DNA from 3 places in the Paenibacillus nitricinens genome. Region 1 is predicted to be linked to each of the others. Evidence: riboswitches for the same ligand, from Rfam matches in the RefSeq annotation. Region 1 holds a riboswitch; each other region holds the start of a gene.

The links. A riboswitch is a leader RNA that binds a small molecule or an ion and turns the genes downstream of it on or off. The one in region 1 is predicted to bind cobalamin.
Region 2: another riboswitch for cobalamin. It lies ahead of ACN6KS_RS04070 (S-layer homology domain-containing protein); the one in region 1 lies ahead of metE (5-methyltetrahydropteroyltriglutamate--homocysteine S-methyltransferase).
Region 3: another riboswitch for cobalamin. It lies ahead of ACN6KS_RS02335 (anaerobic ribonucleoside triphosphate reductase); the one in region 1 lies ahead of metE (5-methyltetrahydropteroyltriglutamate--homocysteine S-methyltransferase).

What each region holds. Positions count from the first base shown of each region.
Region 1 covers NZ_CP183948.1:4,863,619-4,874,346, forward strand. Annotated here, with positions in the region: gene metE (5-methyltetrahydropteroyltriglutamate--homocysteine S-methyltransferase) at 1-822, opposite strand, end outside; cobalamin riboswitch at 1,079-1,283, opposite strand; gene ACN6KS_RS21730 (undecaprenyl-diphosphate phosphatase) at 1,577-2,437, opposite strand; gene ACN6KS_RS21735 (DedA family protein) at 2,487-3,110, opposite strand; gene ACN6KS_RS21740 (FtsX-like permease family protein) at 3,128-5,077, opposite strand; gene ACN6KS_RS21745 (ABC transporter ATP-binding protein) at 5,052-5,822, opposite strand; gene ACN6KS_RS21750 (sensor histidine kinase) at 5,908-6,906, opposite strand; gene ACN6KS_RS21755 (response regulator transcription factor) at 6,903-7,604, opposite strand; gene ACN6KS_RS21760 (hypothetical protein) at 7,889-8,503, opposite strand; partial or broken gene ACN6KS_RS21765 (TIGR00266 family protein) at 8,611-9,363, opposite strand; gene trhO (oxygen-dependent tRNA uridine(34) hydroxylase TrhO) at 9,938-10,728, shown strand, end outside.
Region 2 covers NZ_CP183948.1:906,308-917,035, forward strand. Annotated here, with positions in the region: gene ACN6KS_RS04030 (amylo-alpha-1,6-glucosidase) at 1-205, shown strand, start outside; gene ACN6KS_RS04035 (ABC transporter substrate-binding protein) at 264-1,580, shown strand; gene ACN6KS_RS04040 (carbohydrate ABC transporter permease) at 1,653-2,552, shown strand; gene ACN6KS_RS04045 (carbohydrate ABC transporter permease) at 2,571-3,395, shown strand; gene ACN6KS_RS04050 (hypothetical protein) at 3,570-4,124, shown strand; gene ACN6KS_RS04055 (transposase) at 4,149-4,442, shown strand; gene ACN6KS_RS04060 (cellulase family glycosylhydrolase) at 4,505-6,226, opposite strand; gene ACN6KS_RS04065 (hypothetical protein) at 6,446-7,024, shown strand; cobalamin riboswitch at 7,115-7,315, shown strand; gene ACN6KS_RS04070 (S-layer homology domain-containing protein) at 7,581-10,728, shown strand, end outside.
Region 3 covers NZ_CP183948.1:523,357-534,084, forward strand. Annotated here, with positions in the region: gene ACN6KS_RS02305 (5'-nucleotidase C-terminal domain-containing protein) at 1-261, opposite strand, end outside; gene serS (serine--tRNA ligase) at 640-1,926, opposite strand; gene ssuE (NADPH-dependent FMN reductase) at 2,424-2,972, shown strand; gene ACN6KS_RS02320 (ribonucleotide-diphosphate reductase subunit beta) at 3,145-4,176, opposite strand; gene ACN6KS_RS02325 (ribonucleoside-diphosphate reductase subunit alpha) at 4,423-6,756, opposite strand; gene nrdG (anaerobic ribonucleoside-triphosphate reductase activating protein) at 6,813-7,328, opposite strand; gene ACN6KS_RS02335 (anaerobic ribonucleoside triphosphate reductase) at 7,325-9,310, opposite strand; cobalamin riboswitch at 9,528-9,761, opposite strand; gene ACN6KS_RS02340 (MTH1187 family thiamine-binding protein) at 10,138-10,446, shown strand; tRNA gene ACN6KS_RS02345 (tRNA-Thr) at 10,542-10,613, shown strand.

The DNA.
Region 1 (10,728 bases):
TGCCAGGTTCGTCCCGCCATCATGGACAAAATCAAGACCTAAACCTTGTACCGGAAGTTTGAACAATGCCTCCAGCGGTTCAGCAGCTTCAAAGTAAGTCTGCAGATTAATATTTAAACCAGGCACGGATTCAGCAATTTCTGTGTAAATCGAGTGAAGTAAGGATAATTCTGACTCATTTATTCCTGTAACAATTGCTGGTTCATCCATCTGTACCCAGCTTACTCCTTCTTGCTTCAGTTCCTGCAACAGCTGAATGTAAACCGGAAGAAACCGAGCAGCAATCTTCGCAATATCCGCAGATGCAAAACCTTTTGACAACTTAAGGAATGTATAAAGGCCTAAAACTACAGGTTTACCCTCAATTCCCGCTTGGGACTTGGCAAAACGATAAGCTTCCAGTGGTTTGTTCTCGGTCAGACGCGGCGTTTGTGCACCAATCTCTGGAACGATGTAATGATAGTTCGTATTGAACCATTTAGTCATCTCACAAGCGGTAGCCTCAGCATTTCCTCTAGCCATCGCAAAATAAAGATCAAGTCCAATGTCGCCACCGTCATACGCATAACGTGGAGGTACGATCCCGAACATAACAGCTGTATCCAGCACATGATCGTAGAATGTAAAATCATTTACCGGAATGAAATCAATTCCTGCCTCCTGCTGAGTCTTCAAATGCTGAAGCTGAATGCCTGTCATTTCAGTACGGAATTCTTCCTCATTTATTTTCCCCGCCCAGAAGGCTTCCAACGTTTTCTTCCACTCGCGGTTTTTTCCGATTCTTGGATAGCCAAGATTACTTACTTTTACTTTGTTCGTCACTTTGCAGCTCCCCTTCTCCATTTTCTTATTTTGGACTTGATATCACTTGCATTCCTATAAGCATAAACGCCTTCGGCGCCCTTGTAAGGACGGTAAGCATTTTAGCGAGAAATATAAGACATAAAGTATAGGTGCAAAACTTATACTTTCTTATATTTTAAAAAAGAGCGCCCTTCCCTAAAAAAAGTCAAAGGGAAAGACGCCCATAATATACCTATGGTTAACGTCTAACACCTTCCTATCCTCCGTAGGTGAAGCAGTGCTGTTGAAACAGGCAGGTCTCCTGGCTAGCGGTGTCAGCATCCTTAGCAGTCTTCCCAGCAGTAGTAAATTGCCAGTGACATATGTTGCTACGGACTCTTCCGTTACAGTGGCGGGACCGCATCGGCTTCGAACCGAACTTCCCTTTTAAGCCTACCGAATTACTAATTCCGGCAAGCACCTGTCTCCGTTATTTTCAAGCTAAAACGCCCTTGGTGTCCTTTTAAGGACGGTAAGACGTTTATGCGAGAATAATAAGAAAGTATTGTGTGAAACTTATACTTTCTTATCATTTAATCGCTAAAACGCCCTTGGCGTCCTTTTTAAGGACGGTAAGCGTTTATGCGAGAATGATAAGAATAAAGTGAAACTTTTACTTTATTCTTATCATCAATAAAGTGAGTGTCTTAATCTGATGTCATCATACGTGAAAGCCCCCGTCATCTGCAATAGATGACGGGGGCTTTGGTTATATCGATTCCTTATAACGGATTTAGAAAAACACGAAATATACTACTGCAGCAAGTACTATGCGATATATAGCAAATGGTAAAAGCTTAATCCGGTTGATCAATTTCAAGAAGAAACGCATCGATAATAACGCAAACACAAAGGCACTGATAAAGCCTGCAATGAAGAACGGCAGGGCATCGATGGTGAAATATTGCCAGTTCTTCATCAGTGAGAGTAAACTGGCGCCTGCCATGATTGGAACAGCCATAATAAACGTGAAATCAGCAGCAGCACGATGACTCATACCCAGAAGAACACCACCAGAAATCGTCGAACCGGAACGTGAAAATCCCGGCCACAAGGAGAAGCACTGGACCAGACCAACACCTAGCGCCTGCTTATATGTAATCTGATCGACACTCTCCGTTTGAATCTTCTTAGGTCCGAATAGATCCGCAATAATCATTAATACAGCACCGACTACTAGACCGATTAACACGGTAGATGTAGAGAATAAATGTTCGTCAATATAATCATTAAACAGAACCCCCAGCACGCCTGCTGGCACTAAGCCTACAAGCACCTGTGTAAGCTTAAGGTGGCCGCCTTTTTCAAGCTGTGGTTGTTGCTCGGTTACAGGATCCAACTGCTTGCGGCTGAAGCGCTTTAAGCCCAACAATTCAATGAACCTATTTCTAAAAATAACTACAACTGCTAATATTGACCCCAGCTGTATAACCACTTTGAACGTATTGGCCGTATATTGCCCAAATAACTCTGTCGATTTTAACCACATATCATCAACAATGATCATATGACCCGTGGAGGATACCGGAGCAAATTCAGTCAATCCTTCAACAATTCCCAAAATAATAGCTTTAATAATCGTTAATAGCTCCATTTGTTCTCCTCCTTTTAATCATAACTTTTATCTATAAGTCCTTCTCGGCTCAACCTTCGGTGTTCATTTTCCGGCTGCGCTTGCGGAAGAACAAATACCCCAGGATCACTACTCCACCTGCAAGAAGCACGTACACTACGTTAGAGTACATATCCATATACATGGCGATGTCTTCCCAGGACTCACCCAATGCCGCCCCAATAAGCACCAGCAATAGATTCCATCCCAGCGTACCAATCGTTGTGAAGATCATAAACACTCCAAATTTCATGCCCGACATCCCTGCTGGGATCGAGATCAAACTACGCACTAATGGAACCATCCGACAAAATAATACGGTCCAATAGCCATATTTGTCAAACCAAGCGTCAGCCTTGTGGATGTCCTTTTTGCTAATCCGGAGTAGGCCGCCCCAGCGTTCAACGATCTTTTCCAATCGATTTACATCCAACAAACGACCGATATAATAAAGAATCACTGCACCCAGCAGTGAGCCAAGCGTAGCAGCAATGATTACCCCAGGAATGGTCAAATTCGTTGTGGTTGTCATGAATCCGCCAAAAGGAAGGATCACTTCGGAAGGAATTGGTGGAAATATATTTTCAAAAGCGAGCATCAGGAAAATACCAAAGTAACCAAACTGCTCCATAAAATCTGTAATCCATGCTTGCATTTCGTAACCCCCATTATTCAGATCAAGTTCTTCTTCAAGTTACGTAAATAACGGCTGCGAATAAAAAAGAAGTAAAGTCCCTGGACAGCCAAATATCCCAATAACACCGCCCCGGTCTCCACAGCAATAGATAAGTAGAACAACCGCTGAAGCGCAATAAAGGCAAACACACTATGCAAAATGGCAATCCCAACCGGAACAAAAAACAACAACGACAATTGTATCGTTACAATTCGGTTTAGCTCATGATCTGTAAGTCCCATTTTGGACAATGTAGAATATTGATGACGATCATGATCTAGATCTGTATACAGCCGGAAGTAAAGGAAGCTGCCTGCCGCTATGAAAAATACAGTACCCACCAGTAAAGAAGCGAATAGCATCGTGTTGTACAATGTTCTCTGTATTTCAAACAGCGTGCCGCTAACAACAATCGCGTATGGCGAGTTACTTTCATAGGATCGTTTCCCTTTATGAGCAAGATCCGCCGCTATACCTACTGTTCGCGGGAAGTCATCCATGTAAAATCCTGTATACAAATCGGTCTGTACGGGATGAATAGCCTTGTAAAGCTCATCGCTAATCACAACACCGCTGAAATCTCCCCCATCCCTTCCATCCAGCTCCGGCAATAGATATTCGGCAATGGGAACATGCTGGGTATAACCCATTTCTCGAATGGAAAGACCTTGCTTCAAAGTGTATATCGGCTTTACTCTACCCGCTTGCAGACTCCGGTCTCGTTGCGAACCGATCATCACCAGTCCTTCATCTCCACTTAGAGGTTGCTCATCCGTCGTAAACCCTGCACGAAGCAGAGCAAGCTTATAATCACTGTAAGCAATCAAGGGAAGCCTTAACGTGCGATCTGGCCCGGTCTGAGATTCCACCTCTGCGTATTTAATCGGAATATTAAGTGTCTCATAGGGTAACCCGAGCGTTGTAAGCTCTTCCTTAATTTCGTCCAAATGCTGGTCCAAAGGATCCTGCGATTGATGGCCTTTGGCTACATAACCGACTGCTGCGGGATAGTCCAATTTCAACTCTCTGGAAAGCGTATGGATCGATGCAAATACTCCCACTGAAGTAAAAGATACTGCGGATACAATCGTCACCATAAAGAACATTCGGGCATTCTCTTTCCAGCGGTAAGACAAGCCCGATAAAGTAATGATATTCGTGCGGTTCCAATACAGGCGCCGGATCGTCTTAAGCAGTTTAACAGTGTAAATACTGAGCTGAGTATAAAAGAGATAGGTACCCGCAACCGTAATTATAACGACGGGGAACATCACCTTTTCAACCGAAGCCGCTTGTGCAGTAGCTGCCATAAAATAGCCCGTTAACAGCAATAAAGCAGACAGGATTGATAACACCAAGGAAACTTTAGGTTCCTCTTCTGCTTTTCGTTCTCCCTGAAACAGCCGCATCAGTGATTCATTCCCAATAAAGAAGAACGTGCTTAGCGAGATTAGAATAAATAACAGCGCAAAGCTACTTATCGTTAGTACAAGCGCCTGCCATGGAAGATGAAACGTTAAAAGAGGTATACCCAGAAAAGTAGATCCGATCATTAAAAACAACTTGCCCAGAATTAACCCAAGTAATGTACCTGTCAGAATGGCTGAGGTGCCGATCATCATATTTTCCAAAAATACCATCATGTTGAGCTGTTGCTTCGTCATTCCATGCATCAATAAAATCCCAAACTCCATCTTACGTGACTGTAGAAACGATCCAACCGATACGAGAACGAACAAGGAGCAAAACACATAAATAATGGCTTCTGCCGCCATCATTGTATGAGCTGCTGTACTATAAACCAAACTTTTAGAAATATCCGGATGGTAAATAAACAAAGCGCACACGAAAAAGATCATCACTGAAAAAGCACTGACGACAAAATAAGCCGCATATTTACGCTTGTTACGTGTAACATTCCTATAAGCGAATTGCCGAAAGGTCATGGCTAGTTCCCCCAAGCAGAGACAACATATCAATGATACTTTGGAAGAAAGCGCCTCTGCTGCTCCCCCTGTACATTTCACTATAGAAACGTCCGTCTTTAATAAAGATGACTCGGTTACAAAAACTCGCGGCCACTGCGTCATGTGTGACCATCAGCACAGTTGCCCCTTCTTCCTGATTTACCTCTGTCAGCATATTCATGACTTCACCTGAAGCCTTGGAATCCAGATTCCCTGTAGGCTCATCTGCTAAAATCAGTGCAGGACGATGAATCATCGCCCGGGCGATGGCGGTCCGCTGCATCTGTCCACCTGAAATCTCGTATGTCCTTTTTTGCAGCAGATGCTTGATGTCCAGCATACTTGCTACTTCTTTCAATCTGCTCTCCATTTCCGTTACACGGACACCAGCAAGCGTGAGAGGCAGCACAATGTTCTCCTCAACAGTGAGCGTATCCAGCAGATTGAAATGCTGAAAGACGAAACCAAGCTCATGGCGGCGAAAGAGTGCCTTGTCTTGTCTGCTAAGCAGATTGGGATCTCGGCCGTTGATCAGAATCTGACCGGAGGTCGGCTGGTCAATGGTGGCGATCGTGTTGAGCAGTGTTGTTTTTCCACTCCCCGAAGGTCCCATAATGCCAACAAACTCCCCTTTTTCAACAGAAAAGCGGATATGATTCAATGCCTGAGTGGACACTTTGCCCTCATATATTTTTGATAAATTATGAACATCTAGAATGGGCAAGTGTTACCTCTCCTTCTTTCGACTGGATTGCCTTCATTATACAAAGTGTATACACAGGCTGCCATTTCTCTAACTTACAATGACCTTACATATTTGTAAGGTAGGACTCCTTAAACACTATCCGTACGGTCGTGCCCTTGCCTTCTTCTGAGCAAATGCTCACCTCTTGGCCAAGTTTTCCGCAGATCTGTTTTACAAGATATAAACCCATTCCCGTGGATTCTTGAAAGGTTCGTCCATTGACACCTGTAAAATAAGGATCAAACACACGCGGCAGATCACCTGCTGGGATGCCCACGCCTTCATCTCGTATCTCCAGTACTGCTCTCTTGTCTTCTTGTATGTACCCATGAAAATATACATGTTTGCCGACTTCCGTCGTATAACGTATTGCATTCGTAATAATCTGCGTAAGTACAAAACTTAGCCATTTCTCATCTGTAGTTACGGCGATTCGCTCATCTATTTTAATAGTGGGAAATATACGGTTACGTATGAACAGACGCTTCTGCTCTGAGGTCACGCTACGTACGAGGGTTTCCAAATCCAAACGTTCCACGTAAAAATCATGCTCAAAGGTATCTAGCCGAGCCGTATAAAGTACAGTGTCCAGTCCTTTTTTCAGACGATCCAGTTCATCACCTATCGCCGTAAAAGGCGGTCCGTCTTTATCTTGAATCATCAAATGGATCACAGACAGCGGTGTCTTCATTCCATGCACCCACTGATTAATAAAGTGAATATGTTCTTCCAGCTTGTGGCGGTAGCTGTGTAAATCATTTTTGTAGAGGCGGAATTGTGACCCTAGTAGTCCTCGTAAACTCACGGCAAGCGGAGAATCCTGTGATGGACCGCCAGCTTCATCTAGAGAGGTAGGTACAGTCTCCAATCGTTCATAGAACGTACGATTGCTGATATACCGGTAAGCGAGGTAGCCAAGCAGCAGACAAGTGCTGAGAAGAGCAGCGTACAGACTAACACTCACACCACTGCCCCCATCCAGCCGATAGACTAGTGTGATCAAGATGAGCTGTGCTAGATAGACCACAATTAATGGGATCTGCTCCCTTAAAAATAGCTTCAACCCTCATCCCCCCAATTCGGAATCAAGCGGTAGCCTTGACCTCGAACGGTTTGTAGACCGTCCGTAATCTCAAGAGCGGCAAGCTTTTTACGTACACGGGTGACATAGACATTAAGCGTATTCTCATCCACAAAGGCTTGATCATCCCAGATTTTTTCGAGCAGTCTGTCGCGGGTAACGATAGTTCCCGACTTTTGCATCAGCTCATCTAGTATCTTGGCTTCCGTGTGACTTAAATCCACCTTGGCTTCTCCCCGAGTAAGGACTAGTCGCTCCACATCCAGTGCCAATCCGGCAACGGTTAGGGTACGCTCATTGTTGCTTCCCGCATAGGTGCCGTAAGCGCGTCGTAACTGGCTTTTAATTTTGGCCATCGCAATTTCGTAATCAAAGGGCTTCGTAATATAATCGTCGGCTCCGTTCTCCAGCGCCATCACCTGATCCATTTTGCCGTCGCGGGCAGATATAAAAAGGATAGGGCAGGTGGAAATCCCACGAATCTGGCGGCACCAGTAATAACCATCGTATTTTGGCAAATTAACATCTAATAGAACCAGGTGCGGAGCGAACGTCTCAAACTGAGTGCGAACCCGCTCGAAATCATTCACAGCCTGTGTTTCATATCCAAACTTATGTAAATAATCCTGTAGCAGAGCTACCAGTCCACGGTCATCTTCTATAATAAATATTTTGAACATATCATGCCTCCGGTCACAGCCTTAACAATATAGGGGTTTGCCAAATAATATATACATCGTGGACAGGGTTAGTCAAATTTGTTAGGGGGATTATGCGACAGATCGTCAGCGTAAAGCTAGGCAGATCGTCATGCTTAACGTGAGGCAGATATTTAAGGGTAGAATTAAACTATCCCAACCTCTAAAAAAAGACCCGTGAATGAGCATAATCATTCACGGGTCTCACTATATAGTTAGTTGCAGATACAGTAGCGGTAGACATCACAGAGTCGATAAAAAAAACGTCAACCGGCGATATCATCTCGAACATAAGTAACCAATGTCTTGCTGAAGCAATTAGAACTGGATCCGGCCATTTCTACGGGATTTATACCGTTCTTTTGGCTGGATTTGCTCAATCTGGCCCATTCTACGGGATTTATACCGTTCTTTTGGCTGGATTTGCTCAATCTGGCCCATTCTACGGGATTTATACCGTTCATTTGGCTGGATTCACGCGATCCGGCCCATTCTACGGGATTTATACCGTTCTTTTGGCTGGATTTGCTCAATCTGGCCCATTCTACGGGATTTATACCGTTCATTTGGCTGGATTCACGCGATCCGGCCCATTCTACGGGATTTATACCGTTCTTTTGGCTGGATTCACGCGATCCAGCCATTTCTACGGGATTTATACCGTTCATTTGGCTGGATTCACGCGATCCGGCCCATTCTACGGGATTTATACCGTTCTTTTGGCTGGATTTGCTCAATCCGTGCAAATCGAGGGCATTTTTGCCCCTATTTCGCTCCATTTGGGCCATTTCCCAGAAATCTAGGGCATTTTTGCCCTTCTTTCGCCCCATTTGGGTCATTTCACTCAAATCGAGAGCATTTTTGCCCTTCTTTCGCTCCATTTGGGCCATTTCCCAGAAATCTAGAGCATTTATGCCCCTCTTTCGCCTCAGCAAGGCCATTTCACTCAAATCCGGGGCATTTCTGTACTCTACTATCACTCACAACCTTATCTGCCATCCAGCAGATTGCCCAGTCCACCAAGTACACTGCCTTCTTCTTTGCGTCCGCTGTTACCGGCAGCAGACAAAATACGGTCAGCCATACGGCTGAACGGCAGTGACTGCACCCACACTTTGCCGGGTCCGCGCAGTGTGGCGAAGAACAGGCCCTTACCGCCGAATAGCGCGGTTTTGACACCTTTTACAAACTCAATATTATAATCCACTGATGACGTCATAGCGACAAGACAGCCAGTGTCCAGCTTGAGCGTCTCTCCCCGTTGAAGTGTGCGTTCCATAACGTAGCCGCCAGAGTGTACGAATGCAAGACCGTCGCCTTCCAGCTTTTGCATAATAAAGCCTTCACCACCAAAAAAACCAGTGCCCAGCTTGCGCTGAAATTCAATACCGATCGAGACGCCCTTCGCCGCACAGAGGAATGAGTCCTTTTGACAGATCACTTTTCCGGCATATTGCTGAAGATCAAGCGGGATGATTTTTGCCTGGATATGGAGCAGCAAAGGTGACACTTTTTCGTCCATAAGAACCACTGTGTGTAAAGACGGTCATGAACAGGCTTTCCCCAGTCAGCAGACGCTTACCGGCACCCATCAGCTTACCCATCAGTCCGCTTCCGCGCGCCCCCCGCTACCATCACCAAAAATCGTCTCCATCGTAATTTCCTGATCCATCATCATGAAGCTTCCAGCTTCGGCAATTACACTCTCTCCGGGGTCAAGCTGCACCTCCACACACTGAATTTCCTAGCCCATAATGACAAAATCAATCTCGTGAGCACTCATCCCGCAGTCCCTCCTTATTATTAATGTCACCAAGTGACTCTTCGAATGAAAATTAATACACGCGTTGTGATTCACGGTTTCGCCAATCATAACAACCCATGTTATTCGCCTATATCCAGCAAAATGTAAACCAAAATTCTGGCTGACCTTAATCGTAGCATCCCCGAAAAATACAATTTACACCATCTGCCATCACCGCATAAATTGTTTCTTTAACAGGAATATAAAAGAGTGATCACACCAAAACGACTGCATCCAACATGATGAATACAGTACCTTCTTTGACTCCCACATCCACTGATCAGCAGCGACAAAATATCGTCTCCTCCACTCGCGCCGCCATTTCGCAGAATAGTCTCCATATGCATGATGATTCTGACATATTCATTGCGCTGTTTTTCTTATTAATATCCAAGTTTTAACCATTACTGAATCAAGAGTTTCTCTTGTCAATGCTTGATAATATGTTACAATACTTTTTATACTTAAACGTTTATTTAGTAGTCTAATTCTAATGATAAAGGTGAAAAGAATGAAACCACAATCGGAATATGCAATTCTGCTATACTATAAATTTGTAAAAGTGCCGGATGCAGAACAATTCGCTCAGGAGCATTTGGCTTACTGCAAAGAGCTTGACGTAAAGGGACGAATTCTCATCTCAGATGAAGGCATTAACGGGACACTGTCTGGTACGATTGCCCAAACCGAGCAATACATGAAGGATTTGCGCGCAAATCCGATGTTCAGCGATATCGTCTTCAAGATCGATGAGGCAGATGGTCATGCCTTCAAAAAGATCTTCGTTCGTTATAAAAAGGAACTCGTGACGTTCCGGGTCGAGGATGAACTGGACCCCAACGTGATCACCGGAGAGCATCTGGCGCCTAAAGATTTCTATGAAATGATGCAGCGAGATGATGTGGTAATTCTGGATGGCCGTACCGGCTATGAATTCGATCTGGGTCATTTCCGCGGTTCCATCCGCCCTGAAGTTGACAGCTTCAAAGAATTCCCGGACTGGATTCGCGAGAATATGAGCGAGCTAAAAGATAAACCAATCCTGACCTACTGTACAGGCGGAATCCGCTGCGAGAAATTAAGCGGGTTTATGATGAAAGAAGGCTTCCAGCAGGTGTACCAGCTGGATGGTGGGATTGTGACTTACGGTAAAGACCCTGAGGTACAGGGACAACTGTTCGATGGAAAATGTTATGTCTTCGATGAGCGGATCTCCGTACAGATTAATCATACCGATGATGATATCGTTGTTGGTCGTTGCCATCACTGCGGTCAGCCCGCTGACAAATTCATCAACTGCGC
Region 2 (10,728 bases), 2.8 Mb from region 1:
GCAAGCACTGCTTGGTCTTCAACCGAATGCCCTAACCCGGCAAATTACGATCAAGCCTGCACTTCTAAACGGTATGAATGACTTAAAGGTGGAGCAATTACAGATTGGCAATGGCACGCTCAGCCTGCGAGTTAGTCGTGTGGATAACGAGCCGAAGCTGGAGATTTTGTCTAACCAGACTGGCTATGAACTGGTGATTCTATAGGCAATACGTAATTTTTTTATATAAAAAGCCTGACAATACTAAGGAGGTTGTATTGAAAATGAGAAAATCGGGGTTAATAATTCTATCTTTGATGCTGGTTTCTGGACTAATGTTGACCGCATGTGGTGGCAACAAAACAAACAGTAACGCAGGAACGGCTGCAACAAACAATAGCACAGATAAAGAAACAGCAGCACCGACAACGGATGAGCCGGTTACGATTACACTTGCAGGCTGGGGAGCGAGTCCAGAAGAGCAGGACCTGTTAAATCAGACGCTGAAGGAGTTCGAAGCTAAATATCCGAATGTGAAAGTAAATTACGAAGTTATTGCCGATCAATACATGGATGTTATCAAGACTAGACTCATAGGTGGAGAAGGCCCGGATGTCTTCTACCTGGACGCATTTGAGGCGCCTGGTCTCATTGAAGCTAATGTGCTGGAGCCATTGGACAGCTATGTGACACCTGAGTTTGATGTTGCAGATTTTGAACAGCCAATGGTCGATGCTTTTAAGAAAGATGATGTATCTTACGGATTCCCTAAGGATTTCTCTACGCTCGCTATGTTCTACAATAAAAAGGATTTTGCCGAAGCGGGAATTACGACGCCTCCAACAACTTGGGATGAACTGAAAGCAGACGCGATCAAGCTGACCAAAAAAGAAGGAGATAAAATCACTCGTTATGGCTTCGGCGTTGCGCCTGAGCTTGCACGTCAGATGTTCATGATCCAAGCGTTCGGTGGAAAAGTTTCTGACGAAGAAGGCAAAGCAACCTTCGCATCTGCAGAAGCACTCCCAGGCTTGCAGCTTGTTGTAGATATGCACAACGTTGATAAATCCTCCGGTGAGCCTAAGGAAGTAGGCGCTGGCTGGGGTGGAGAAATGTTCGGGCAAGGCAAGGCTTCTATCGTATTCGAAGGCAACTGGGCGATTCCATTCCTGGAATCCAACTATAAGGATCTGGATTATGCTACCGCTGAGCTTCCAACGGTGAATGGTACGAAAGGCACAATGGCCTTTACGGTAGCTTATGTAATGAACAAGCAATCGAAGAAGAAAGAAGCGGCTTGGCAGTTAATCTCTTTCTTGACAGGAAAGGATGGAATGAAGACCTGGACCAGCAAAGGGTTCGCACTTCCTACACGGAAATCTGTCGCACAGGAGCTGGGCTACGACAAGGACGAACTGCGTGGAGCAATTGTAGCGGGTGCCTCTTATGCAACACCATGGCAAGCCGCATCTACGCTGCCTACCATCACTAATAACTTCAATAACCAATTTGTAGATACATTTATGGGCAACTCCAAGCTTGAGGATGCCATGAAGAAAGCTGAAGATGTAGCGAATAAGGAAATTGAAGCAGCAAAATAAACGGATTGAAGGGGGAGGGTCTTCGGACCACCCCTTCCTTCTTTCATTCTGAACCGAAAGGAAAAGTGAAGCATGACTCAAGTCTCAACATTTAGAAAGAAGCTAAGAAATAATGTGACGGCCTATCTGTTCCTGCTTCCTACTATTCTTGTACTGGGCACTTTTTTGTTCCTGCCAGTTTTTTATTCGCTCTATTTATCAGGACATAAGGTAAATTTACTTGGTGATGTCAGTTACAAGTGGGTTGGATTCAATAACTTTACACGTATGGCTGGTGACGAGAGAGCTTGGATTGCGCTGAAAAACACGGCATCCTTTGCGCTGTTCGTTGTACCTTTGCAGACTGCATTTGCTATTTTATTAGCCGTTATTTTGAATGCTAAGCTTAGATTTAAAAATTTCTTCCGAATCGTCTTTTTTATGCCGACGGTTACTTCCTCGGCGGTATTGTCACTTATTTTTATGTGGATTTACAATTCAAACGGTCTGCTGAACCGTGTGCTTGAGTTCGTAGGTTTGCATGGCTACAACTGGCTTGGAGATCCGGCGGTCGCTCTTAAGGCGATCATGCTTATGAATATATGGTCTACTGCTCCTTTTTTTATGGTAGTCTTCTTAGCTGCACTGCAGGATATCCCTGATGCATTGTACGAGTCGGCCATGCTGGATGGGGCAGGTGGATTTAGACGTTTTATTTCTATTACGCTTCCGATGATTAAGCCGGCGACCTTCTTCACGGTAGTCATGGGAATCATCGGTACCTTTCAGCTATTCGATCAATCGTATATTTTTTCGGCTGGCTCCGGCGGTCCGAATAACTCCACCTTAACGGTGGCTCTGCTTATCTATCAGTATGCGTTTAAAAATCTCGACTTCGGTTACGCTTCTGCGCTCGCTGTCATGCTGGCTGCGGTCATTATGATCGTAACGCTGATCCAGCGGAAGCTATTCTCCGAAGAGAAGCTGAACTAGGAGGACGATCAGGTGGTAATTAACTATTCCAAAGGGGTTAAGGTGGTTCTGTATTTCCTGTTATTCGCATATGGGTGCGTGACGGTCATACCTTTCCTATGGGCACTATCCTCATCGTTTAAACCGTTAAGCGAGATTGTGTCAGGGAGTATCAACTTTATTCCAAAACAGTTCACTTTCCAGAACTATTACGACATCTTCGTGAAGGAGCCGCTGTTTCTCAGATGGATGTTCAACAGTGCACTCATCGCTGTAGTTTCAACGCTATGCAATACCTTGTTCAACTCTATGGCGGGTTATGCGCTTGCACGTATTGATTTTACAGGCAGCAAGGTTGTGTTTTTTCTAATCCTGGCCGTACAGATGATTCCCGGCCAATTGACTATCGTGCCTGCATATCTGATCATGAAACAGCTTGATTTGTTGAACACTTATGCTGCGCTGACGCTGCCGATGATGGTAAATGCGACGTTCATCTTTATGATGCGTCAATTCTTCCTGAGCTTTCCGAAAGAGCTGGAGGAGGCTGCCGAGATGGATGGTCTAAATAAGTTTGGCACATTTTTCCGCATTGCTCTGCCACTAGCTATCCCCGCATTGGCGGCTCAGACGATCTTTGTATTCATGGGTGCATGGAATGAATTTCTGAAGCCACTGATGTTCATGTCAGACAAGTCGATGTTCACACTTACACTAGGTCTCAATACTTTTAAGGGCCAGTATATTAGCCACTGGAATTATATTATGGCCGCATCAATGGTGTTTACCCTACCAGCGCTACTTATTTATGCATTCTTTAACCGCTTCTTTATAAAGGGAATTACGTTTACCGGCAGCAAATAATTTAATTTACAAGAACCGCCACTGATCTTAAATCAGGGCGGTTTTTTGATATGTTCATGAATTTTTACCATTCTATCGATCTTGTATGGGGAAGTTGGGGTATAAAAGGAAGGGAAGAGGTAAAACTATGTTCACTAAATAGAACTGGAAGAAATTTAAATGCGGAGGTAAATGATGACACAGAATAAAGGAAATTCACAACGCCAGAATCGAACTTCAATTCTTTGTTTGATCTGTGCCTGCACTGTCCTATTAAGTGGCTGCTCTAATGCTGCCAATGAAACCACACAAGTAACTCCAACGCCTACAACAGATGCCACTGCACCTGCGCCTACGAACCATGCAACAGAACAACCCAGTGCCTCATCCGGTACAAATACAGAGGGACTTCCGGCGGATGTTAGCGTTCAGCGAGTCATGAAGGAAGTCACTTTAAAGGATGGCTATCATAAAAAGATTGAGCTGCTGACAGACGGCGGCAAGCGGGTTACCATTACGGATCCGAGCCAAAAGATTGTTTTGCAGCAGATTGAATATGAAGGGAAGATTACTACGTCTAATGGTAGACAGGTTACCGTTAAAGTAGAAGGTGGGGGAGAGCAGACCCTAGCCATCCCCGATCATGTAGTGATCGAAGATGAGGACAAGCTTGGATTGATGCCAGGTGTTGATATCGAGTGGACAGTGAATGCAGAGGGGCAAATTGAAAGTGTTGAACTGGAGGATTAAAGAGATACTGAGGTGGCTGGCTAAATGAAATTTCTAATCGTATTTGGCAGTATAGTGGTCCCCATCGCGATGCTAATGATACAACATAAATGGATAAAGTGGCGTATTGTTTTTAATGTTGCTTCTGTGTTATCTACGCTTATTTTAGGCAATATTTCTGCCCTAGCCATATATGAAATATTAAGAGATAACACGGTATTCATGACCTCGATCCATGCGATTTTTTTGAATCCAATGTTCCTTATAACGGGAGCTTATCTTGGAGTGTATCTGGTCTATCGCTTAATGTTGATGACGTATGAAGAAGTTTATGTATGATTTAATTAAAAATAGGAGTGTCCTCGTGAAGGGACACTCCTATTTATGTTATGCAGCGAAAGCTAAGAAGACTTTCCTACAACGTTTGTTCCACTCTTCGTGATCTTGTACGTAAGGATATCACCATTCCAGAAGTGGAATTTCAGGATAACTTCTCCGTCTTTAACATCTTTAAAGAAGGCTGGTAGCAGCTTGATTTCTTTCGTGTTATAAGAGGGTGAGAAGGTATTGCCGAACTCCTTGAATGGAGTCCAGTCTTGCGGGCCTGCATTGCCACCAGCGGTATAGACAGCTTCCATCGTGGCAAGCTGGTTGCCATTAAAGGTAGTTGGAATCGCAAACGATTCAGTCGTACCTTTGGCATCACTTAATTTGGCAGTGTCATTCACGATGATCTTTAGTCTCCACGCAACACCCTTGTTGAATTTCAGCGTTAACACGGCATTTTCACCGTATTTTTGGGAAGCTGTGAGTTTTTTGAGTTGGCTGGCTTTGAGTGTGAGTTCCTCGCCATTCAAGGTGTAATCTTTTCCCTTTATTAGATACTTCCCATTTGCACTAATCGTGGTTAGCTTATTGCCGTTTAGGTTCAGCTTCACCTTGGTGTCTTTGATCGTTGCACCTTTTTTTAGATAGACCAGATCGCTCTCGGTGCTCGAGGAACGTTCTTTCAGACCAGACATTAATACGTTGTGGAGTTCGGAATCGGACCACTTATACGTTTTCCGGTTGAAATGTTGCCCATTATCCCAGAGCATGGAGGTCATTTTCTTTTCTTTTAAATAATAGGTAAGGTACTCGAAGAATTTCAGCTTCTCGCCTTGTTCAATCACACCTGTATCCTTATCGAAGCCTAGCAGTCCAAACTCACCAACGATAACTGGGATTCCTTTGGCTACGAATGTGTTGTAAACGTTATCAAAAGTTTGGATGATATCGTTTTTTGTATCTTTTTCAAACGTGGTGTAACCAGCGATATTCACACTGAACGGCCAGAAGCCGTAGTAGTGAACGGTCGCGATTATGTTCGGATCGTTAAGAGCTGTAATCGTCTTGTAAAGCTGATCCATTCTAGGTTGGGTAGGAGAAGTCTCTAATGAAGGCAGCACTAGCGGACGGACATCATTCTTTCCACCTGAGTTTCGAACGATCTGATGGAAAGAATTGTTGAGCTCTGTAAGCATCTGTTCCATCTTCACTTCATCGGTACTTCCGCCATCCGTGAAACGAGGTTCATTAATGCTTTCGAACATCAGTTTATCGGATTTATCCTTGAAGCGGTCCGCAATTTGAGTCCATGCTGCGTTATAACGTGCGAGCGTTTCATCATGCTTCTCTTCCATATGACTTACCCATAACCAGGAGTCGTGATGGACGTTAATCATTACATAAAGCTTGGCGTCCAGCGCCCAGCCGACAACTTCTTCGACACGGTTGAGATAAGCTTGATCAATGGTATAGTTCGGTGCTTCACCTATGTGTGAATCCCAAGTGATGGGAATCCGGATACTTTTGTAGCCTTGTGCGGCGATTTTCTTAATCAGTTCTTGGGTCACACGCGGATTGCCCCAGGAGGTTTCATCCTCACCTGTAGCATCTAGCGTATTGCCAAGGTTCCATCCGGGCTGCATATCGTCTACATAGGATTGGATCTTACTCTTTGGTGCTGGCTTAGCTTGTTGCTCGTCCTTAGTGGCAGCGGCGGCAATGGATGAGAACAAAGAAAGCAGAAGAGCGGTGACAAGGGTCAATGATAAGAAGTGTTTCTGGATTCGAGTAGTCATTGAATTCTCCTTTGTAAGATCATTTTTGAGGATGCTTAAACCGGACCTTCATTACTACTTTGGTGCTTAGATGATCATATACACCTCCATTAATTTGTTGTAAACGCTTACCAAATACCCTAACATAGAATAATTTCAACGAGTACCTTACTAATTTGTGGTAAATTCATATATGAATTAGTGATTTGCAGTGATTCCAAAGTTATGGAGGGCAATCCAGTGAGCAGATTTCATTACATAGGCTCGGCTACAGAGCTTCCGTTAGGAGAAAGAGGCAGTGTACTGTCAGCAAAGACATACAATGAAGTGAAAAATTCCCCAGAGTATAAGAATCAAAGAGAGGCTTTACGCCTGCAAGGCATAATTCCTTTAGATGACATCGCAGATCTGTCTCATTTAAGAGATGAGGACTGTCTTGTATACGACTCGGAAGAAGATGCAGCGGGTATTTTTATAGAGGAACTTGGGTATTGGAACGATGAGATTCGCAAGCATTTTCGGAGTCCATATGTATACCGGATTTCACCGAATTGGGGCGGCTTCTCTGTATCCCCTAAGCTAAAAGATACGCTACCAGGATCGTATGATGCCTCACTCAAGTGTTGTCGGGAGTTATTTAGGCTTATGACAGATTATGGGGTATCTGGTGCCGAGTTTGAGCTTTATACTTGTTGGGCTGAGGAAGAAGGGCTCCTACGAAATAAAAAGTATGATCGAATCTTTGATTTGGCCTCTTTGTCACTGGAGGAGGGCTTTGAGCTGAGAGAAAAAGAGTATATTGTGGTTAAAATGATTTGATATTCAATAGGATTATCGCTAACTACTCGTTATATAAAAAACAAATATTGCATGACAAAAGCATCTATATTAGATATGATGGAGCATGAAAAATTAATATTAGCAATAGGTGCCAATTATGAATGTTTCGGAAATGCAATCATAGATTGGTTAAATGGAAAGCGGGTGTGAGTCCCGCGCGGTCCCGCCGCTGTGAAAGAGGAGTCCTTGCAAGGTACCACTGGGAAACTGGGAAGGTAGCAAGGGTGATGATACTTGAGCCAGAATATCTGCCTGTTTCTGATACACCATTAAACTCTACGAGCGATAGAGGGGTGTTTGATATAGTATATGCCTGCTATTATTGCGGTTCACTATCTTAAACCTCTTGACGTTATGTTGAGTGGTTTTTTTGTAGTGCTAAAAATATAAGAAAGTATAAGTTTAGCACCTATACTCTATGTCTTATATTTCTCGCTAAACGCATAACGTCCTTATAAGGACGCCGAGGGCGTTATGCTTGGAAAGTTTATTCTGTTTTTTTATCATAGGAAGAGAAGGGAAGGGTTATGGAAACATGAAGAAAAATAAGTTTTTAGCTTGGTTACTCATTGTAGCTGTATTTATCACGACGTTCTCTACAAGCGTAATCCCGGCTCATGCGAATGAAGTAATTGCCGATAGTGCAGTTGTAACAACAGAGGTTAATCAAGCTCTAGTAGAGCAGATTAATGCGTTAGTACAAGAGCCAGATACAGAGAAGCCTACGATATTAATAGAAGGTATACAAGATAAACAAGAAGTATCCAGTAAAGATTTAAGCTTCAAAGTAGTGGTTACAGACAATGTCTATAAAGACATTATCCCAGTAGTAAAGCTGAACCAAGTCGTTCTGTCAGCTACTAATGGTGAGTACAGAGCCTCTCTTAACCCAGGTAGTAACGTAATCGCAGTAACGGCTGTAGATGGCGCTGGGAACAAAGCAGATAATGTAACCTATCAGGTTACTTATAAAATTACTGCCAAAGAACAGTTAGATAAAAGCTTGGCTTACATCGTTAACACTGTAAAGAATCCGTCATTTGGAACAGGTAGCGGAGAATGGTCGATTCTTTCTCTAGCACGTGCGAACTATAAAGTACCAAGTGGTTATTATGATCTCTATTACAACAATGTAGCTACGAAAATAACATCGATTATCAAAGAGGATGGAAAACTCGACGCCAATAAAAGCACAGAGAATTCCAGAGCAATTCTAGGACTGACCTCTATCGGAAAAGATATCACGAATGTTGCAGGTCATGATCTAAGAAATGCACTCGCTGATTATCAATATATTCAGAAGCAAGGGAACAACGGTCCCATATTTGCTCTGATTGCACTAGATAGTCATGACTACGAAATTCCAGTATTATTCCCTGATCCTGATGAGAAGGGAGTTATATATCAAAGCACAAGAGAAAACCTGGTTCAGTACATCTTAGATAGAGAAGTTAAAAAAGGTGCAGCAGATGCCGGGGGCTGGGCTTTAGGTGTAACCAAAGCAGACGTCGATATGACCGGGATGGCGATGCAAGCACTTGCGCCTTATTACGCAACGAATTCTAATGTAAAAGCTGCCGTGGATCGGGCGATTGCATGGTTATCGAGTGTACAAAATGCTCAAGGTGGATTTACAAGCTGGGGAAGCACAAGCAGTGAGAGCATCGCACAGATTGTTGTTGCCTTAACTGGCGTAGGCGTAGATCCGCACAGTGACCCTAAGTTTATTAAAGAAGGAAATTCACTTATAGATGCTTTACTTAGCTTCTCTGGGCCGGATGGTGGATTCAAGCATATTCTCACCGGAAAAGTAGACGCTATGGCTACGGATCAAGGCACATATGCACTCGTATCCTATGATCGTCTGATCAATAATAGCAACCGTCTCTATGACATGAATGATGTTCAATTAGAGCAGCCGGAAGTACCGACTCCAGATGTAGCCAAGCAGCATTTGGATAAGAGCCTTGCCTATCTTGTTAAAACCGTAACGAATCCGACTTATTTCGGAGAGTGGTCCATTCTTTCTTTAGCACGTGCAAACTACGATGTGCCTAATGATTATTATGATCTCTATTACAACAATATAGCTACGAAAGTAGCAGCCTTAATAAAGGATGGGAAAATCGATACTACTGTAAGTACAGAGTATTCCAGATTGATTTTAGGACTTACCTCTATTGGAAAAGATATCACGAATGTCGCGGGGTATGATCTGAGAAAAACGCTTGCTGATTATCAATACATTCAGAAGCAAGGAAATAATGGTCCTATATTTGCTCTAATTGCGCTAGATAGTCATAACTATGATATTCCAGTAGCGCCAGCAGGTAAAGTTCAAACCACAAGAGAAAACCTGATTCAGTATATTTTAGATAATGAGATTAAAAAAGGTACAGTAGAAGCCGGTGGTTGGGCATTAGGTACGGCGAAAGCCGATGTCGATATGACGGCTATGGCAATACAAGCACTTGCACCTTATTACGCAAAGGATTCTAATGTAAAAGCTGCCGTAGATCGGGCCATTGCATGGTTATCGAGTAATCAAAATAATGATGGTAGTTATACAAGCTGGGGAAGCACAAGCAGTGAAAGCATCTCGCAAGTTATTGTTGCTTTAACTAGCGTAGGTGTTAACCCAGACAATGATGTTAGGTTTATCAAGAATGGCAAGTCCCTTATTGATGCATTACTTGTCTTTGCTGCACCTGATGGTGGATTTAAGCACACCTTAACAGGATCAGTAAATGGAATGGCTACGGACCAAGGCACGTATGCACTTGTGTCCTATGATCGTCTGATCAATCATAGTAACCGTCTCTTTGATATGAATGATGTGAAATTGGAACAACCAGAAGGACCGGGACCTGGGCAACCAGAGGGTCCAAAAGAACTTCCGTTACCGTCTGGTGATCACCCAAAAGTTGATATCCCAATTGACTCTCAAGATTATATTGTTCCAATCAGCACAGGAGATAGCAACAAGGAAATAACGGTAGTTATTCCTAAAAATCAACAATCGAAGGTTAGTGTTAGTTTACCAGATAACAGCGATCTTCCTCAGATTGAAGCTACCAAAGGTGACGTATCTGTAGTCATTCCTAAGGGTGCAAAAGTTACCCGTGGAGATGCCTCAGCAATTGAACTTTTGTCACCTTTAACAGGCACAGAAGCTGCACTAAAAGATAGTCTGAATCAGATTATTTCCCAGGATAAGAAGCTGGAGAGCATTATTCAAGCCTTTTCCATGGGTGGCAGTGCAAGAGTAGAATTTAGTCAATTTATAACATTAACCTTTAAGGACCTTAAAGGAAAAGATGCAGCTTATATTCAAAATGGTACACCTCATGTGATTCAAAAATTTGCAAGTGACGCCTTAGGTTTGGCAAGCGGCAAGTCAGAGTATGCCTACGATAATGGAAATGATTTAATCGTAAAAACCAATCACTTCACTGATTACATTGCTTACACATCCAGTGTAGTTCAGACACCTGGTGGTGACGGTGGTAGTGACAACGGCGAAGGAAATGGCGGTGGCACTGGTGGTGGAGGAACCACTCCATCGAAGCCATATGTAACCCTATCCGTGGATAAGCTTACGATTAAGAAGGGATATGTTGTTCCTTCTGTACAGGTAGAGCTACAATCTGGTGACACAGTGTGGTCTATATTCGAAAGAGTAC
Region 3 (10,728 bases), 2.4 Mb from region 1:
AAAGGTTCCAGTAGCGGAAGTATATCGGACTTTCCATCCAGTCAAGACCACTGGTTTGTTGGTAGGATTGTATAATTCAATAAAATCATTCTTAAACTCTGCTCCGCTGTTTCCTCCACCGCCATAGACTTGTGAGATAACAACATTGCTATTATCCGGTGCTGCCTCGGCAGTCTGAATTGCTGGTAGCACACTGCCGACAAGCATTAATATTGCCAGTCCACTAGCCCACCATTTCCTTACTCTTGAAGAAATAATCATTTGGATAAGTATTCTCCCCTCAAATCTTTTATTAGAAACCTACTAAATCTTATCATTCAAATGTAAAATGAAAGGTTGGTTTGCATTAATATAAATTAAAGGTTCTATAAATTAAAATAAAAAAATAAAAAGTTATTGTTTTCGCATAAGAATAGGGGCTGAAAATAGTGCGTAAATACAATAATCCTTAAAATCTAGTGTTTATTGGAGGATGAATAATCCCATATATGAGTTAAATTTTACATTTGAATAACACATAGAGAAGGCGTTGTTAGGCTCGATTATTTGGGAGGTCTTAGAACAAAAAAATGCCCATTCAGCTTCTTGTTGAGAAGTGAATAGGCATTATTTATTTCAAATTTACTTGGATAAAACAGATTACTGTTGTAGAAGCTCTAGCTGCTCTAATCCGTCCATATATTTGCGCAGCGCCTGAGGGATGTAGATAGAACCATCCTCTTGCTGGTGATTCTCCAGCAGCGGGATCAGAATTCTTGGTGTAGCGACTGCGGTGTTATTTAAGGTATGGCAGTATTGTAAGCGACCATCAGCATTCCGATAACGGATGCCCGATCGGCGAGCTTGGAAATCGAGTAGATTAGAAGCCGAATGGGTCTCACCGTATGCGCCTCTGCTAGGCATCCATGTCTCGATATCATACTGCTTATGCGTCTTCAGGGACATATCCCCTGTGCAGACAGCCATGACTCGATAGGGGAGCTCTAAGAGCTGAAGGATGTGCTCGGCATTTGCGAGGATCTCGTGAAGCATATGGTCCGAGACACCTTCGTCATTTCGGCATAAGACGACTTGTTCAATCTTCGAGAATTGATGAACACGGTACAGCCCGCGCACATCTCGCCCCGCTGATCCGACTTCACGGCGGAAGCAAGTCGACATTCCAGCTAGTCGCATCGGTGTATCAAGCTCTACAATCTCGTCGCTGTAAAGCGAAACTAGCGACACTTCCGATGTGCCAACCAGCCAGCGATTATCTCCGCTGAGCTCGTACGTCTGATCCATCCCACCGGGAAAGAATCCGGTTCGCTCCAACGCTTCAGGGCGGACAATTACAGGAACATCCATCACGGTGAATCCGCGTGCAGTGAGCACATCTAGGGCTAGTCTCTGTACAGCAAGATGTAACATCAGTCCTGCTCCTTTAAGCACATAGCTGCGGGGGCCGCCTGCTTTGACGCCACGAGGGATATCGATGATATCGTGGAGTTCACCTAGCTCCACATGATCACGAGGTGTAAAGCCGAATTCCGGCACCGCTCCGTTCAACCGCAGTTCTAAGTTATCGTGATCATCGTGGCCGATGGGTGTATCCTGCGACACCGGATTCGGTGCGAGCAGCATGAGCTCTCTACAGCAGCGTTCAGCCTCGTTCAAATCTGCTTCCAGCAGGTTCAGCCTATTATTGAGTTCTCGTACCTGTGCTTTGACGATCTCTCCAGCAGGGCGGTCACCCTTACGTAGTAATTGTTCAACCTCTTTGGTTAGCCCATTACGTTCGGCTCTTATCTGTTCTGTTTCTTGTCGCAGGCTTCGGCGCTTTTCGTCCCAATTCAGCAATTCATCCAGTGGGAAGTCGACTCTTTTCCAGGTGGCAGTGTTTCTTACAAGTTCCTGATTATCCTTAATCCAGTTCATTTCCAGCATACCGTTTCGCTCCTTTTTGTTTAAAAGATAAGGAAGTGTAAGGTTCATCCTTCACTTTATCCTTCTATTTCTCGCACAAACACTTACCGTCCTTATAAGGACGACGAAGGTGATTATGCTTGAAAAAACGCAAAAAACGCCCTCATCCATGGGACGAGGAGCGTCAGCTCGCGGTGCCACCCAGGTTGATCGAATCTCCTTAACAACAGGAAAGAATCGACCCTCTTTGGTCTTCGCGGTAACGGGCGAAACCCGGTGAACTTAGGGAGTCATTATAGGCTCCGGTCGCAGACGCCTCACGGTTGGATGCCGATCATTGGCCTGATTCTTGGATTTAATATTGTTGCTTAGTATATCGCAAGAGTGGGATGAGCGCAAGCGTTTATGGTTTGACAATAATATCTAATCTGCGATAGGATTAATATTAATTTAAAGTATTCCTGTCGGGTTAAATATTGCAGTGTGAGCTGCTCAAGTGGGATGAAAGAGGTGGAGAAGTGGCTAAAATTGTTGTGATTAACGGAACGCCTTCCCTGGTATCGCGTATCAATGCAGTTATAGAGTATGCGGAGGCAAGCTTAACGGATCAGGGCTTTGAGGTTGAGCGTATTAACGTAGCTGAGCTGCCAGCGGAAGATCTGATTCACACCAAGTTTGAGAGCGATGCTATCGTCAAGGCGAATGGCCTTGTAGCTGAAGCGGATGCGGTAATCGTGGTTAGCCCGGTTTATAAAGCCTCTTATACAGGCGTGCTGAAGACCTTCTTGGATCTAGTTCCGCAAAAGGGATTGGCCGGCAAAATCGTACTCCCGCTCTTCATGGGTGGCAGTCTTGCACATCTCCTCACGATTGATTATGCTTTGAAACCTGTGTTGTCTGTACTCGGTGCACGTTACATTCTTGGTGGAGTGTATGCCGTGGATTCTCAGGTGGTTCGTAATGATCACGGAGTGGTAGAGCTTGCTGAGGAGCTGAAGCTGCGACTGAATGATGCATTAGCTGAGCTGGCAGAAGAAACTACACATCGAATAGAGCGCAAGGCATAGGACTCAGCAGTAGGCATTCTGTTTCTGATGGATTCATAACAAATATATAAGCGTCTCATTCATTCCTGATGTAAGGGTTGAGGAGACGCTTTTTTGCTATAGCAAAAAAGCCATCTCACTGTAAAAGTAGAGAATGGCCTCTTTTTTATCTATGGATCGTTATAGTCCAGTCTTACAAATCGTCAAATCCGTTATCATCGCCAACCTTACCGTAGTTGCGGGACTTGGCTTCGAAGAAATCAGTTTTCGTAGCATTCAGCGCATCGTCGGAGAAAGGCTTGATCCAAGGCATGCAGTTAACATCAACACCTTGGTAAGCTTTTTCCATACCCATCAAAGTCAGACGTTTGTTCGCTGTATATTTGATATAGTCGCTAAGCTCGTTAAGGTCAATGCCACGAACATTAGTGAGAGTGTAGTAAGCCCAGTTGGTTTCAAGCTCTACCGCGCGGTCGATGGTACGGTATACGTAATCCATGTTTTCTTTGGTGTTCAGCTCAGGGAAGTCTACGAGCAGCTGCTTAAATACTTCTGCGAAGAAGTAGCAGTGCTGATTCTCGTCACGTTGAATATAAGAGATCATTTGGCTGGTCGCCATCATCTTCTGGTCACGGGCCAGATTGTAGAAGAAGGCGAAAGTGCTGTAGAAGAAAATTCCTTCCAAGATGAGATCTGCTACCAACGCATGGAAAAAGGTTTGTTTCGTTGGATTATCACGGAACTCTTGATAAATATCGGAGATAAATTGGTTGCGCTCCAGTAGAACCGGATCTTTCTTCCAATACTCGAAAATCTCTTTCTGTTCACTATCCGACACGATAGAGGAAAGAACATAGGAATACGATTGGTTATGCACTACTTCTTGTTGCCCGATAATGGCAGAAATAGCTTCTAGTGAGGAGTCGGTGAAATAACGCTTCACGTCGCTGACGAACATCGTCTGCATCGAATCCAGCACAGCGAGCAGGGAGATGTTGATCTTAAATACACGTTGCTCCTCTGCATCCAGCATAGGGAATTGTTGCGCATCTTTGGACATTGGGATTTCATCCGCGATCCAGTGATTAAGCAGAAGGACCTTGTACAGCTTGTACATATGAGGCATGCGAATATCATTCCAGTTCAGAATGCCTGAGCATTCACCGTCGATAATGCGTGTGGATTGGTTAGGTGCTTCAGTATTAAAAATCTTTTGTAATTGCATTTCTTATCCCTCCATTTTTTTGCGCGGGTAATCTTTCTTTGGTGTCTTGTTCATAGAAAGACGGTGATGGAGTAACGGAGAGGAAGTTTGGAGCTGTAGGAGCTCAGCGACCGCCTTTGTCATCGGATGTCATCCGCTAATAGCGGTAAAGATCAAGACATCTGATGACAACAGCGGCCGGAAGCCCAAACATTCCTCGCAGTTACGAAATTCATCATCGTTTTTCTATTCAGGGCACTAAGATAATTAGCTAGCGCAAGAATCACACTCTTCTATTGTCAAAGCACGGCTACGCACATAATAAGTTGATTTCAATCCGCCCTTCCAGGCGTTCAGATGCAGCTCAAGGAACTCGGTAGCCTTGATGTCAGGACGAACATACAGGTTGAAGCTTTGGCCTTGATCGACGTGACGCTGACGAGCGGAAGCCATGCGGATCGACCAGTTTTGGTCAATGGTGAAAGCTGTCTTATAGTACCAGATTGTCTTGTCGGACAGATCTGGTGCCGGGTTAGCGATCTTGTAAGTTGTTTTCTCTTCATAGGAAAGCAGTTCATACAAAGGATCAATGCTGGCTGTGGAGCCGGCAATAATCGATGTGGAGCCGTTCGGTGCAATCGCGAACATCCATGCGTTACGAACACCGTCTTTAGCCACTTCTTCTTGCAGCTCGCGCCATTGTTCAGTGGTTACATATTTACCTTCTTGTTCACCGCTAACGTAGCCACGTGAAGTAAAGTACGCACCTGTCTCCCAATCGGAACCGGCGAACTTCGGATAACGGCCTTTTTCACGGGCAAGCTCCATGCTCGAACGTACCAACAGGTAGTTGATGTGTTCATACAAATGATTGTTATATTCTACGGCTTCATCAGATTCCCAACGAATGCCCTTGAGTGCTAATAGGTGATGCAAGCCGAATGTGCCGAGACCCACTGCGCGGTACTGGCTGTTCGTGTATTGTGCTTGCAGAACTTCAATATTATTGATGTCGATTACGTTGTCCAGCATACGTACTTGGATAGGTACAAGTCTTTCCAGCACGCCAGCTGGAATCGCACGTGCCAAGTGAATAGAATTTAGGTTGCAGACTACGAAATCGCCAGGAATCTTGGAGATAACAATCCGGGTCTTGCCATCTTTGGTTACTAATTCTTCCTGTTCAATCACGGTAGCGGATTGATTCTGCATAATTTCTGTGCACAGATTGGAAGAGAAGACCATACCTTGGTGGCGGTTCGGGTTCGTCCGGTTCACCGTATCACGGTAGAACATATACGGAGTACCTGTTTCGAGCTGTGATTTCATAATCCGTTTCATGATGTCGATCGCAGGAACGGTAATACGGGACAATTCCAGATTGGCTGTAGCTTCAGCATATTTTTCACGGAAAGTACCTTTACCAAGCTCTTCATCGTAGAAGTCTTCCAGACCCAGCGGACGACCATCCTCATCCGTCCAGCCCATAACCTTCTTCACTTCATGAGGGCAAAAGAGGTTCCAGTGGCTGCGTGATTCAACAGCTTCCATGAACAAGTCCGGCAGGGTTACACCGTGGAATACGTCATGGGCACGCATGCGCTCGTCACCGTTATTTAGCTTAAGATCGAGGAAAGCGAGAATATCTTTATGGAATACATCAAGGTAGACAGCGACAGCACCTTTACGAGTACCTAGCTGATCTACGCTGACTGCGGTATTATTCAATTGGCGAATCCAAGGGATTACGCCGGAGCTAGTGTTCTTGTGACCACGGATATCCGAACCACGTGCCCGTACTTTACCCAGGTAGACGCCGATACCGCCGCCCATTTTGCTAAGGCGCGCTACGTCTGTATTGGAATCAAAGATACCCTCTAGGGAATCGTCCACCGTATCGATGAAGCAGCTGGAGAGCTGTCCAGCGACCTTTTTACCGGCATTGGACATGGTAGGGGTAGCAGCTGTCATGTAGATGTTGCTCATAGCCCAGTAAGCTTCTTTTACAAGCTCAAGACGTTTCTCGGCTGGCTCACGGTGCATGAGGTACATAGCGATAATCATGTAACGTTCTTGCGGAAGCTCCATTACACGGCCGTCAAAATCATGCGCCAAATAACGGTCAGATAGCGTAAGCAGACCAATGTAATCGAATAGAAGGTCGCGTGTATAATCGATACATCCACCTAGCTCGATGATTTGCTCTTTAGTGTAATGCGTTAGAAGCTCCTCACGGTAGATTCCTTTTTTAACAAGATCCGTGATTAGAGGGTACAGCTCACCGTAAGGCTCTTCTGGATAAGCTTTATAGCGGCGGTGAACGGCTGCTTTTTTATAAAGGGTAGTCAGAAGGGCACGGGCAGCTGCAAACTTCCAAGTAGGCTCTTCTTTTGTTACAAGTTCTAGGGCACTCATAGTGAAGGCGTTGCTAATTTCTTCTCCGCTTACGGAGTCACGGCGCAGTTTGGAAATTACTCCCCGCAGCAATGTTTCTTTATTTAGTTGATCAAGACCCTCCAAGATACGGTCGGCGTATATGGAAAGGCGTTTCTCATCAAAAGCCAGTTGGCGATTATCTGGTTTAACTACGAATTGTGGCATGGTTATTTCATCCCTTCTTATTTTTGGATTAATTTTGAATATCAAAAATTGATATATTATAGCGCAGTAGGCTGCCACAGAAAGACCTCCGAGCCGTTCATACTGGCCGGAATGTCGATTATGCGTTGGTTAGAGCTTCCTCGGTAAGGAAGTGTAGTATCTTTTAATTCTTCTATAAAACGTCCATCTATTAATACCTGACACCGTGTAAGTAGATTCCACTCCGGAGAACCGGGAAGGGCGTTTAGTTCCTCATACGTATAACCACTGTAAATCCAGATGGGGAAGCCTGGGAGCACGGCGCGAAGCTCATGAATGAACCCAAGTACCTCTTCTGCCGAGAAAAAAGGATCGCCGCCTGCTAGTGTTAAACCATCCAGCAATGGGTTAGCGGCGATTTCTGCAATGATTTCATGTTGACGTTCTAAGGTGAAAACTTCTCCATATTTAAAATTCCATGTCTCGGGATTAAAGCATCCCGGGCAACGATGGCGGCAGCCGCTGAGGAAGAGGACGGCCCGCATGCCCTCTCCCTCGTTAATCGACTCCGGATAGTATCCGCAAATATTCATAGATGCTTAACACGATCCCGTACTTCGGCTTGTTTGGCGGCGTTGAAGCGGGTCTGATAGTCGCCAGTTAAATAACCTGTAACTCTGCGCAAACGACGGATGTGCACGTCATTCTCATGTGCGTTGCAGGAAGGACAGTTTGTTCCAATTACGCCTTCGTATCCGCAGCTTGAGCAGCGGTCAATCGGATGGTTAATGCTGAAGTAGCTGACCTGTTGTTCTAGTGCGTATTTAATGATTTTGATAAAAGCGGTTGGATTGCTGCGGGCATTACCGTTTAATTCGACATAAGAAATAGCCCCGGCATTGCAGTATTCATGGAAAGGAGCTTCCAAGCTGATCTTCTGAGCAGCGCCTAGATCATAGTATACAGGGATGTGGAAAGAGTTCGTATAATACTCACGGTCAGTTACGCCTGGAATAGAACCCAGTACCTTACGATCAATCTTGGTGAATTTACCGGACAGACCCTCGGCTGGTGTTGCGAACAAGGTGATGTTGAGATTCAGTTCTTCACTTTTCCGGTCGCAATACTCCCGCATGTGACGTACGATAGCCACAGCCTTGGCATGGACTTCCATATCCTCGCCATGGTGTTTGCCGTACATGGCTTTCATGCATTCCGCCATACCGATGAAGCCGAGCGACAGACTACCATGCTTCAGCAGTTCACCTACAGAGTCTTCAGGAGCGAGGGTTTCGCCGCCTTCCCAGACGCCTTCTCGCATCATGAAATCGGATGCTTTAGCTTTTTGCGCGCTTTGGATGCGGAACCTATGAAGAAGTCCTTCCAGCGCAATGTCCATATAGTGATTTAGATCCTCATAGAAGCCAGCTTCGTCTGCGACGGTACGCCGGCCTGTTACTGTGCCGTGTGCCAGACCGAGCCGAACCAGATTCAGTGTATTAAAGGAAAGGTTGCCCTTCCCGGAGCAATGGTTACGCCCAAAACGGTCACCGAGCACTCGAGTGCGGCAGCCCATTGTAGCAAATTCCGTATCAGGATCACTTGGATCATAATACTGCAAGTTGAGCGGAGCGTCTAGATTAGCAAAGTTCGGATACAGTCTGCGTGCAGAACATTCCGCTGCTTTTAGGAACAATTCATAGTTAGGATCGCCTTGCTGTTGGTTGATTCCTTGCTTGCATTTGAAGATTTGAATAGGGAATACAGGTGTTTCTCCGCTGCCAAGCCCGTTCATCGTTGCTGTTAGCAGGGAACTGATTACAAGCTGACCTTCTGGTGAAGTACAAGTACCATAATTGATACTGGTAAACGGAATTTGCCCGCCGGATCGGCTGGACATGGTATTGAGATTATGTACCATACTTTCAGCCGCTTGCAGGGTTTCGATTTCAGTTTCTTTCAGTGCATAACGGAACGATTTCGGATATACCTCGGCCAGATCGGTCCGGCTCATTGTGATCTCGCCCAAAGATTCATTAGCTTGTCCCTCATCAAAATAATCCAGACCCTTGCGGAACAGCTTAGCGAAGGATTTGGTTACATAAGGTGCCAGATCATAGTCGAGTTTATTGGCGGATACGCCGCCATATTGAGCATTTTGCTGGGATTGAAAAATGATTGCTACTAGTGACATAGCTGTCATTATGGAGTTCGGAGGACGAACACTGCCGTTGCCGGTGTTGAAGCCTTCTCGGAGAAGCTTATCAAACGGGATAAAAATGCAGTTAGTCGTTCCGATTGCGTATTGATCCAGATCATGCACATAGACGACATTGTCATCAATGGCTTGCACCAGCTGCGGCGGCATCGTAAAGTTACGGGCGTACCATTTTGAATATTCACTGCCGAACTTGCTCATTTTACCGGAGAAACTCTCTCCGTTCAAATTGGCATTCTCGCGCAGCAAGTCCAAATCCCGGCTGTCGATAATATCGCGTCCTAAATCAATGAGCTCTTCTAAAAGAACTTCCCGTGCATTTGTTGTACCGTTAAATTGTCTCTCCAACAACGTCATTGTATAGCTCTCCTCTCAGTCTATCGTCCTATCATTAAGAAGTGGGGCCGCATAAGCGGCCGTATATTCATTGTGATCTCATAAAAAAAGCATCCCCTAGCGAGGATGGCTGAAAATGCCCGATGCGTTATGTAAATATCCACACAGATATTTGTAGTGGTCTCTATGAAGATGACCGCATGCGGACACCGCTCCTGTTCCTCGCAGGCACTCATAGTTGGTGTCGTCGAAACAGGCAGGTCTCCTGGCTTCCGGAGGACCTCTCAGCGCCTTCCCAAGGGGGTTCTTACCCTCAGTGGCTTCTGCCAGGAGATCTGCCCATCTTTAGCTTCTAAAAGCTTGTAAAGGGCATCCGGTTACAGTGGCGGGACCGCAGCGGATTTTCACCGTACTTCCCTATTAAGCTCTAATTCCGATTAAGGATCAAAGCGCCTGTCTCCACTATATTTTGTTGTCGTTAGATAAAAATAACCCAAGATGTTGTGTTTGTAAACAGTTTTTTAGAAAACCCGCGCGGGGAGCGGGTTCTTCAAAAGTACTCCACAAATGATCCACAGGCTGTCCATAAGTAATCCACAATTGATCCACAGGCATATGAAAAATGATTCATAAATTGTCCGAAAAGATGCCACAAAGAGTCCATAAATGTAGTGCAGATGACCCTAGAATTCACGTAAGAAAAAATACCCGTGGCGAAAGTCATATTTCGGAGAATTTTTTGGGGAAAGAAGAAGGGGCATAATAAAGCTGAGATCATTTGTGGGAGAGCGGTGGAGTTGTTACAATAGAAGGAGACACATACTTTAAAATTCCGAGGAGGTATTTCCATGCCTATTGCTGAAGTAACCGTTATTCCGATTGGAACAGGTAGTACGAGCCTTAGCAGCTATGTTGCGGATATGCAGCGAGTGCTGAAGACGGTAGAAGGGATTACTTATGAGCTTACATCCATGGGTACAATTATCGAAGGGCCTCTTCAGCGTATTTTTGCTGCAGTCGAGGCGCTGCACGAGTCTCCTTTTGCCGCAGGTGCAGAGCGTGTCTCTACCTCACTTAAAATAGACGACCGCCGAGATAAACCCTCTACTAGCCGTGGAAAGCTGGAATCTGTGGAGCGTAAACTACAGATGGAATAGCAGTTCGGGAGAGCAGGGAAATAGAGAGAAATAGACTTGCGTTTCTGGGTGGAAGTTGTATAATATTTTTTGTTTGACAGAAAAATCAGCTTTAAGCTGGTGTAGCTCAGGGGTAGAGCAACGCACTCGTAATGCGTAGGCCGGGGGTTCAATTCCCTTCACCAGCATCTGCGTTAAAATTCCCCGTTATATCAACGTTTGTCAGCGTTGAATGTTACGGATAGGCATACGATAGGGCAACGCATTCCGGACGTTAATTCGTCGGTGCGTAGCCGCTGATTT